Regions from separate parts of the Shewanella sp. MF05960 genome, predicted to be linked through region 1. Evidence: riboswitches for the same ligand, from Rfam matches in the RefSeq annotation. Region 1 holds a riboswitch; the other holds the start of a gene.
The links. Region 1 has a riboswitch for lysine ahead of lysC (lysine-sensitive aspartokinase 3). Riboswitches for the same ligand answer to the same signal wherever they lie in the genome.

Region 2: it holds a riboswitch for lysine, as region 1 does, so the genes downstream of both, ACROAE_RS11040 (Na+/H+ antiporter NhaC family protein) here and lysC (lysine-sensitive aspartokinase 3) in region 1, are expected to answer to the same signal.

The regions. Positions count from the first base shown of each region.
Region 1 covers NZ_JBOZPS010000014.1:32,715-37,790, reverse strand. The annotation lists gene ACROAE_RS14340 (succinylglutamate desuccinylase/aspartoacylase family protein) at 1-884, opposite strand, end outside; gene lysC (lysine-sensitive aspartokinase 3) at 888-2,267, opposite strand; lysine riboswitch at 2,402-2,575, opposite strand; gene ACROAE_RS14330 (DUF3293 domain-containing protein) at 2,873-3,313, opposite strand; gene arcA (two-component system response regulator ArcA) at 3,993-4,709, shown strand; gene ACROAE_RS14320 (DPP IV N-terminal domain-containing protein) at 4,786-5,076, opposite strand, start outside.
Region 2 covers NZ_JBOZPS010000009.1:86,149-91,224, reverse strand. The annotation lists gene ACROAE_RS11050 (acyl-CoA dehydrogenase C-terminal domain-containing protein) at 1-1,422, shown strand, start outside; gene ACROAE_RS11045 (thymidine kinase) at 1,520-2,098, opposite strand; gene ACROAE_RS11040 (Na+/H+ antiporter NhaC family protein) at 2,253-3,809, opposite strand; lysine riboswitch at 3,892-4,107, opposite strand; gene ACROAE_RS11035 (electron transfer flavoprotein subunit alpha/FixB family protein) at 4,560-5,076, opposite strand, start outside.

The DNA.
Region 1 (5,076 bases):
TGAAACTTTTTATAGTCTTTTAAGTAGCAGCCAAAGCGCGCCATTTGAGCTGGCTCGACTTTTTCACGGATCACTCCTCGATGACTTAAATACGCCAAAATACCTTTAGCGTCTTCCAATGCATCAGATAAATCAATACGCTCCTGGCTAGCCAATTCTAGCGTAAACGCTGACACGGGTACCGTAAAGTCACGCCCTTGCTGAGCGGCAAAATCGGTTAACTGCCACCAAGGACAAAATGCCGATTCATCCATCGCACCACCAAAACTATTGGGAATAACTAAGGTGTAGGGAATAGAGAAAAAACGTGCAGCATCAATGTCATATTCAGGACAATATAAATGCTTACAAGACTTAGGCCCAGTATGTAAGTCCAGCACAATGTCAGCCTGATGTGCCATAGATTGTAAGCTTACGGCTAGCCTATGGCCTGTCGTTATCCCAAAAGGCTGGTTAAGCCTTGCTTGACACGACTCAACTAACATCACTCGATAGGCATCGAATAATGCGGCATTACTCAAGTGTTGATGCTTTGCATACCAGGTAGTTAAATCGACTTTATGGTCAAAATATTCACGATTCCAATTCACCCCAGTAATGGGGTCGAACCGGCCTAAAGTAAACTCACCACTTTTTTGATTTATGCCCAGCGGATTAGCCAGAGGTGCCAGCTTGATATCCCCTAGTACGTCATAGTCTTCAAGTAAGGTCATCAGCTGATAAATCACTGCATTACCTTGTACTTCAGCGCCGTGAACATTGGCCTGAATGTAAACTCTCGGCGCAGACGCTTTAGCACCTATAAAATCATAAAGCGGTATGGTGAGCGCTTGCCCTGTGGCAAGCTCCCCAACTTGTATATTCGACTGTATTACCTTACTCATCAATTACGACTCAAACAGATTTTGATGTAAAGCATTAACCACTTGCGCCGCTTCAGATTCAGATACCAATACACATAAATTATGTGGGCTCGCACCTTGGCAAATCATCCGCACATTGTGGTTTTCAAGCACTTTAAAGACGCGACTGCAAATACCTGCTGTAGAGGCAATGCGATTACCAATAATGGCAATAAGCGCTAAATTATCCTCAACACGGACACGACAATGCTGCGATAGCTCTTGCAGTAATGGCTCGCTCAATAAGCCTTGGCCACTCGAGTCTGAACCGGTTTTATCCAGCGTTAACGACACGTTCACTTCTGAGGTTGTAATTAAATCTACCGAGATTTTATGACGTGCAAGTGTTGCAAAGGTTTCCGCTAAAAACCCCTGTGCGTGGAGCATTTGCAGGCTATGAAGGTTTAATAGCGTTTGGTCGCGACGTAATGCCACCGCGCGAAAAACGGGCGTGTCTTCAACTTGATGACGGATCCATGTCCCGCCCATTTCAGGCGCTTTGCTGGAACCTACAAACACCTGAATCTTTTGTCTTACCGCGGGTAAAATGGTCGCTGGGTGCAATACTTTAGCGCCAAAAGTTGCCATTTCAGCCGCTTCATTAAAGCTGATCTCTGGAATGGGGCGTGCATTAGGCGCCAATCTTGGGTCGGTAGTGTAAATACCGGCAACGTCAGTCCAAATCTCTACCGCTGTGGCACTTAATGCTTCAGCAAGTAGTGCTGCAGAATAGTCACTACCGCCACGGCCTAAAGTGGTTGTGCGCCCATCTTGATCTGCACCAATAAACCCTTGAGTGACTATCACATAATTCGCCAGCAACGGCTTTAACAAGTCACCAGACAACGAGGCTATGGCTTCAATATGAGGTTCTGCACGGCCAAAATGACTATCGGTGCGAAGCACCTGGCGCACATCAAAATGATCCGATGCGGTGCCCTTTTCACGAATTACCGCAGAAAACAAAATCGATGAACATTGCTCACCAGTAGAGAGCAATTCGTCCATAATCGCCTTGCTGCGATCAAGTTCTAACGACTCACTTAATACCGACATGCGGCTCAGAATTTTATCGATGCTCGCGGCCACATCTTGCGGGCGCCCTAACTCATCTAAAATGGCATATTGAATTTGTGCAATTTGCTTTAACAACGCTAAGCGGCGCTCGTCATTCACATTTGCTTGAGTTAACTCGACCAGTAAATTGGTTACGCCACTTGACGCACTGACCACCACTAAACGGGTGGCAGGATTGGCTAACACAATGTCAGCACAACGACTCATCGATGCATAATCAGCAACAGAGGTACCGCCAAATTTGGCGACGACTAATTCTGGACGAATATCTTGAGAAACAGTGCTCATACGAATGCCTCCGCGGTTGGCGAAAGACGACAAAATAAGAAGTAATTGACTAACATGATATACACTCCGAACACACTACGTTCGAAGAGCCTGGTGCTAAGATAACGCACCCTTAAAGAAGGGAAACAGCAATCATCACCAGAAGCTCTCCACCAAAAAACAGGTGACAATCGTTAGGATTCAGCCTATACGACCGATATCAATGTGTGCCACACAATTTGATACCTCGGCGCTAATCTCCATCATAAGTTGTCATCGGATTGGCATCCTCAAACTTACTACCTAGTTAACGCTCCTCTTCTGTGCCTCCCGAAGGAGGGACTTGAAAAATAGCAACAAACCCACTAACAAGTCAATCAACAATCGTTGTAAAAATACGCTATTTTTATTTTATTCATCTTTGTGGCAAAGATGACGCTCAAGGATACTTATTTTCGCAATCTCAAAAACATCATTTTAGATTGTTCATAATGATGAAAAATAGCCATTTTCATGGACCAAACAACCTTTAAAGGCAAAATAAAGAGACAATTAAACTTTATTGTCTTAAATAAAGATCTAAAAAATCAAGTGATCCACAGTTTTATACTCTTAACAGCTAAACACTACAGGTGCGAACTAATATCAGGCAACTCATTTACTAAGCGTAAACGCTGATTAAAAGCTCCCATATCGACTTCAGGCATCAGCGGATCAATGCAAGCAATAAGTGATAATAATCCTTGATTAACATAATAAATGGCATGTTGATTAAATTCTCTACCCAATTCAAGCGCCTGTTCTTTATCAATAAAAATAGCCCAACTTTTTTCCATATGCGACAAATCAGGTGCTGCACCAATGAGTGCTCGGTATGGACTGTTGTATTGTTGAATTTTGGATTGGAGCTGACGATCTAGTAAACGATTTTGGCTCGGGGAGAGTAATAAGCCACTGGGGTTGTGGGCGGTAATAATAGCAAACGGGAAATCATGAGAAAGGCGTTGAGTGAACAAAAAATGTGTACTTTGATAGTGATGCCACAGTGTATCTATAACATTTTCCATAATATTAATTCGTCAATTAAACCAAAATCAGTTTAGCAAAGCCTTATGAATTCTTAAAGGTTTGTGATATCAGTCACAAGTATAATATTTATTTATCCTTAAATATTATGGCATTAACAACATTAATCTTTCATATACTTGACTGTTATATTAATTTTTTAACATTTAATTTGTTAACAAATGCCTAAAACGAGTACAATAACGTCACCTACTAGTAAAGCACTGTAGTGAAACCAATAACATCGCTTGCTAAATGTATCGAGGGATGGCGTTTAAAACGCATTTATTGGTAATTAATCACAATTTTGTGTGCTTAGTTTACACCCGAACGTTTTATGTTCTACATTTGATAAAGCAAAGGGATAAACAGTAATACGTATAAATAAGTTTGCAACATATGGAACTATCTCTATAAATCGTATTCATAGTAGTAAGCCTTCTGGCAAATTTTTTACTTATTATGCAGCTGCATATTGCATTGCGTAATGAGCGTTAATATACGCAAGACAACTCAGTAACCATACATAGCGTTACATCTTACGAGTTTATAAGAGTGTTTTATTCAGGGCAGACATAGATAAACACCAAAAAAATACTGGAGTATCAGCGTTAATTAATGCGCGATTACAACTTACTAGCCTATCGCTAGAATCGAATTTTATAAAATTAGGTAAATATCATGCAAAACCCACACATTCTGATTGTTGAAGACGAAGCAGTAACCCGTAATACATTACGCAGTATTTTTGAAGCTGAAGGCTATGTCGTTACCGAAGCTAACGACGGCGCAGAAATGCACAAAGCCATGCAAGACAATAAAATTAACCTAGTGGTTATGGATATTAACTTGCCAGGCAAAAACGGGTTATTACTTGCTCGCGAATTACGTGAAATAAATAACATTGGTCTTATTTTCTTAACCGGCCGTGATAACGAAGTAGATAAAATCCTTGGTCTTGAAATTGGTGCCGATGACTACATCACCAAGCCTTTCAACCCACGTGAATTAACGATTCGTGCTCGTAACCTATTAACTCGCGTTAATAGTGCTGCTGCAGAAACTGAAGAAAAAGGTTCTGTTGAATATTACCGTTTCAACGGCTGGAGCTTAGAAATTAACAGCCGTTCTTTAGTGAATCCACAAGGTGAGTCTTATAAGCTACCACGCAGCGAATTCCGTGCGATGCTTCACTTTGTTGAAAACCCAGGTAAGATTTTAACGCGTGCTGATTTATTATTAAAAATGACTGGCCGCGAATTAAAGCCGCATGACCGCACTGTTGACGTGACAATCCGTCGTATCCGTAAGCACTTTGAAAGCTTAGCCGATACGCCAGAAATCATCGCGACTATTCACGGTGAAGGCTATCGTTTTTGTGGTGACTTAGAAGGCTAATCCTTTAAGGTTACCCAATAAAAAACCAGGTGATTAACCTGGTTTTTTTATGCCCGCTTTTAGCGATTAATTTATGTTATTTCAATTGCTGGTCTAAAAATGCAGCTAACGATTTATATAAGTGATTACGCACTTTCTCACCGCGCATGGAATGCTTAGACCCTGGGTAATCCATCATCTGGAATAATTTACCTTCATCTTGCAATGTTTTGTATACTCGCGTGCTGTTTTCAAACAATACGTTATCATCAGCCATGCCGTGATACATCAACAGGCCTGACTGATAATTTTTGACGTATGGCAAAATACTGCTGGCATCATAACCTTGTTTATTGGTTTCAGGATCCCCCATATAACGCTCGGTATA
Region 2 (5,076 bases), on a different contig from region 1:
GCTATGTATCCAGGGTTAACCCATGGCGCTTATTCGGCGATTCATGTGCACGGTAGCGATGCGCTGAAACAAAAGTACTTAGCCAAATTGGTCAGCGGCGAATGGACTGGCACCATGAACTTAACCGAGTCTCATGCCGGTACAGATTTAGCATTATTACGCACTAAAGCGGTTCCTGCGGGTGATGAGTTATTTGCCATTAGCGGTGAGAAAATCTTTATTTCATCGGGCGATCACGATCTTGCAGACAATATTATTCATTTAGTATTAGCTCGCCTACCCGATGCGCCAGAGGGCGTTAAAGGCATTTCGTTGTTTGCAGTGCCTAAATTTTTAGTCAATGCAGATGGCAGCCTAGGCGCAGCAAACACATTAAGTGCTACCGGTTTAGAACATAAAATGGGCATTCACGGTAATTCAACGTGTGTGATGCATTTTGACGGCGCAATCGGTGAGCTAGTTGGCGCGCCACATCAAGGTCTAAAAGCCATGTTTACCATGATGAACCAGGCACGTTTAGGCGTGGGGATTCAAGGTTTAGGCGTATCAGATATTGCGTACCAAAATGCTCTTGTTTATGCCAAAGAGCGTATTCAAGGCCGAGCATTAAGCGGTGTTAAGCAGCCTGAGCAAGCTGCTGATTCATTACTCGTACACGGTGATGTTCGCCGCATGCTGTTATCACAAAAGTCGTTCAATGAAGGTACACGCGCGTTAATGGGCCAACAAGCATTATGGCTGGACCAAGCTGAGCGTCATACCGATCCTGCACAAGCAAAACAAGCCTCGGCCCTTGCCGCACTATTCACTCCCATTGTTAAAGGGTTTGTCACCGATCAAGGCTTTAAAGCTTGTGTTGATGCCCAGCAAGTTTATGGCGGCCATGGCTATATTAATGAATGGGGCATGGAACAGTTTGTCCGAGATATCCGTATCGCGATGATTTATGAAGGCACTAACGGTGTACAGGCGCTTGATTTAGTCGGTCGTAAATTATTGGCAGACAAAGGCGCGGCATTAACGCTATGGTCTGGCATGGTCAAAGAGCTCGTGCAGCAACATGCCACTAATGATGCAATGAAACCTTATCTTGCAGGGTTAATGGATGCGGCAGGCGATCTTGAAAAAGCCACCGGCTTTATTGTGCAGTCAGCCAGCAAGAACCCTGATTTAATTGGCGCGGCATCAATGGCTTATATGCAGTTGTTTGGTATTGCAGCGCTAGCGTGGATGTGGACTCGCATTGCAGCAACATCATTAGCCGCATTAGAAGCGGGTACGGAAGAGGCTAGCTTTTACCAAGCTAAACTTAAAACGGCACAATTCTTTATGAGCTATTGGGGTAGCCAAACCCGCAGTTTACGTAAACAAATTGAATCAAGCAGTGCTGATATTGTTGATTTCGCAGAAGCCGATTTTTAATATTCGCCTAAGCCGATTTTAATAAATAGTGACCGAATAAAAAAGCCGCATCAATTAACTTGAAGCGGCTTTTTTATTCGGTCAAGTTAGGTTTAATTTAATCCCACAAAAACTCACGAAAATGCTTGCGACAAACCGACTCGTAACTCTCGTTACCGCCAATGGCAACTTGCTCGCCTTCACGCATTGGTTTACCGTCGTGATCAAGACGCACCACCATGTTAGCTTTACGGCCACAATGACAAATCGTTTTAAGCTCAACTAATTTGTCGGCCCAGGCTAATAAATATTGGCTACCAGGAAATAATTCTCCTTGGAAGTCATTACGAAGACCGTAGCACAATACAGGAATATCCATGTTATCGACCACATGGGTAATCTGCCTCACCTGTTCTTTACTCAAAAACTGGCTTTCATCAATCAATACGCAATGAATTTTTTGTTCATTATGAGACGTCGAAATTAACTCTATTAAATTATCAGTACTACCAAATACCTGCGCATCTGTTTCGATACCAATACGTGATGATACTTTACCAACACCATAACGATTGTCTATCGATGCCGTCATCACTAAAGTATGCATCCCGCGCTCGCGGTAATTATAAGAAGACTGTAGTAATGAAGTCGATTTACCGGCATTCATTGCCGAATAATAAAAGTACAGTTGCGCCAAAATTATGCGTCCTAATAGTTGGTCTGTTTATGTTGCATATAGTAACTGTTTTAACATGACAACGACAAACAAAAATGCCGTATTCGTTATGAGTACGGCATTTTTAACGACAGCAACACAGGCTGTATTTATCGATTAATCTTAAGACTAACGATTATTTTTTTGCCCAAAAATGCAATATCACGATGCTAATAACAAACAACACACTACAACTAATTAAACCTGCCACCAATGAGCCCGTAAAACCTAAAACGGTATAACCGACTAAGCTAATAAACGCAGTGATGAGTGCGTAAGGTAATTGAGTCACCACATGGTCAATATGATGGCAACTGGCGCCTGTCGATGACAATATAGTGGTATCCGATATCGGTGAGCAATGATCGCCAAATACCGCGCCAGACAACACCGCAGCCAACATTGGCAACATCATGGTACTGTCACTTCCCATTGCCATGTCTGCGGCAATAGGCAACATAATGCCAAACGTACCCCAACTTGTACCCGTCGAAAATGCAGTAATACCCGCTAACAAGAATAACACTGCTGGAAGTAAGGCAAATGGAATATTGTCAGTGGCTAAACTTGCCATGTATTTACCAGTTTCAAGCTGACCAATCACACTCGCAATCGTCCATGCAAACAGTAAGATATAAATAGCCGGCAACATTGAGCGTGCGCCCACTGTCATGCCTTTGACTAACATCGACCATTCGACTTTCTGCTGAATGGCAAGTCCTACGGTAGCAATAAAGCCAACAAGTGAGCCAAAGAATAGTGATGAACTGACATCGGTATTTTCAAATGCACCTAATACGCTAAAGGGTAACTCGCTTGCGGCGAGTGAGTCTGCGCCACTTGATACCATAAAATACACGGTCGCAAACACTAAGATAGCAATCGGTAAAAATAGGCCAATCACTTTACCGGTATCGGCTTCAGGTAAATCCGTTGCCGCGCCAGGAGGCTGGCCTTTAGTTTCGTCAAATAAGTTACCACGAAGCGCATTAAGCTCATGCTGGCGCATCGGGCCAACATCTAGACTAAAAGCGGCAACGCATAGCAATAATAGCAACGAGAATACCGCATAAAAGTTCATTGGGATCATTTGCACAAAAACACTTAAATGACCCGCATCTGCAAAACCGTGCGCCGTTAAAATACCGCCAATGAGTGCAATAATGTATGCGCCCCAGCTTGAGACCGGTGAAATCACACAAACAGGCGCGGCAGTAGAATCAAGAATATAGGCCAGTTTAGCGCGCGAAATATGATAACGGTCAGTAATAGGACGTGAAATAGAACCGACCACCAAGCTGTTAAAGTAATCGTCAATAAACACCACGCAGCCCAAAAACATGGTCATTAACTTGGCGTCACGCTTATTACGAATGTGCCGTTTAGCCCAATCAGCAAACGCCCTCGCTGAACCACTTACCGTGATTAATGCTGTGATCATCCCCAATACAATTAAGAAACCAAGGATATACACATTCCAACTATTTAGGGCTGCGTCTTTCCACACTAACTGACTGACGGTATTGGCAAGATATTCACCACTGCCAATCATGGAAAAATCGGTTAGCAATAGCGCACCTAAGAGAATACCTACCCCTAATGACAGCAGCACTTTACGGGTAAAAATAGCCAAGGTAATTGCCACAAGTGGAGGCAAAACTGACAGTGCCGAATCGGCATAACTTATTATCATAATTTAATTATTTCTTCGTTGAATACGAATAAGGAAAAACTAGAAATAAGGTTAAACATACACAGAAAGTATATGCGTTAACGTTACTAGTAGCACTCCACAGTCATACCCATTTAATATGAATATCATTTTTTTATCATGTCGATAAAAACACTATGACAGTGCAGCCCCTTTCGAGAACGGCACCAACAAATGAGGGCGATCAACTCATTTATTTCGGCATTGCATCCTTTTATGCTGAATTATTGGCATCACCCAATTCAACATGACTCTTATGCAATGCACCTCTACTTTTGCTGATTGTAAAAACACACATTACAAATAGCGCCGACATACAATCATAAATGGCACATTGTGCGCCAGCAATAAGCGCTAAACTGCAGCATAAGCAACAATAACGTTAACTTTTCCTACAATCTAACATCATTAGTTTAACGTTTTTAAATCAAATGCACACTAGTGAACTGGGTACAAAAACAGCAAGCAATACCAATCCGCATTAAATAAGTGACCACTCAGAATACGTCAAGCGGTTTTAGATTAAGGCGTCGCTATGGCGTCACGGTTGTCCCCTTTTAAATAGCGAGACCGCAGAACAAAAGCTGATGGGGCATTCTTTATTAATACCAACTCCATGGCAGCATAAAACGGTCAATAAAAAAGGTTTCTACCGATTAAGTAGAAACCTTTTATTATCGAAAGCACACTATCCAAGCGATAAGTGACTCTAACTGGAGCAAACTGCCCTGATTAAACTAAATTGTTTAATGCAGGCACAGCCTCAAATAAGTCAGCCACTAGACCATAGTCAGCCACCTGGAATATCGGTGCTTCAGGATCTTTGTTAATGGCCACAATCACTTTTGAATCTTTCATACCGGCAAGATGTTGAATCGCGCCAGAAATACCAACAGCAATGTACAAGTCAGGTGCCACAATTTTACCCGTTTGACCTACCTGTAAATCGTTAGGAACAAAACCAGCATCGACTGCGGCACGTGATGCACCAACAGCAGCGCCTAACTTATCGGCAAGTTGTTCAAGAATACCAAAGTTTTCGCCACTGCCCATACCACGACCGCCAGAAACGATAATGCCAGCATTACCTAGCTCTGGACGAGCAGATTCTGTTAGGGCTTGCGATACAAATTCAGTCCGAGCGGCAATCACTTGGCTTACGTTGACGGTATCAGCACTGCCAGTAGCAGCAACGGCATCAAACGCACTTGAACGCACTGTCATGACCTTCTTAGCATCTAAACTTTGT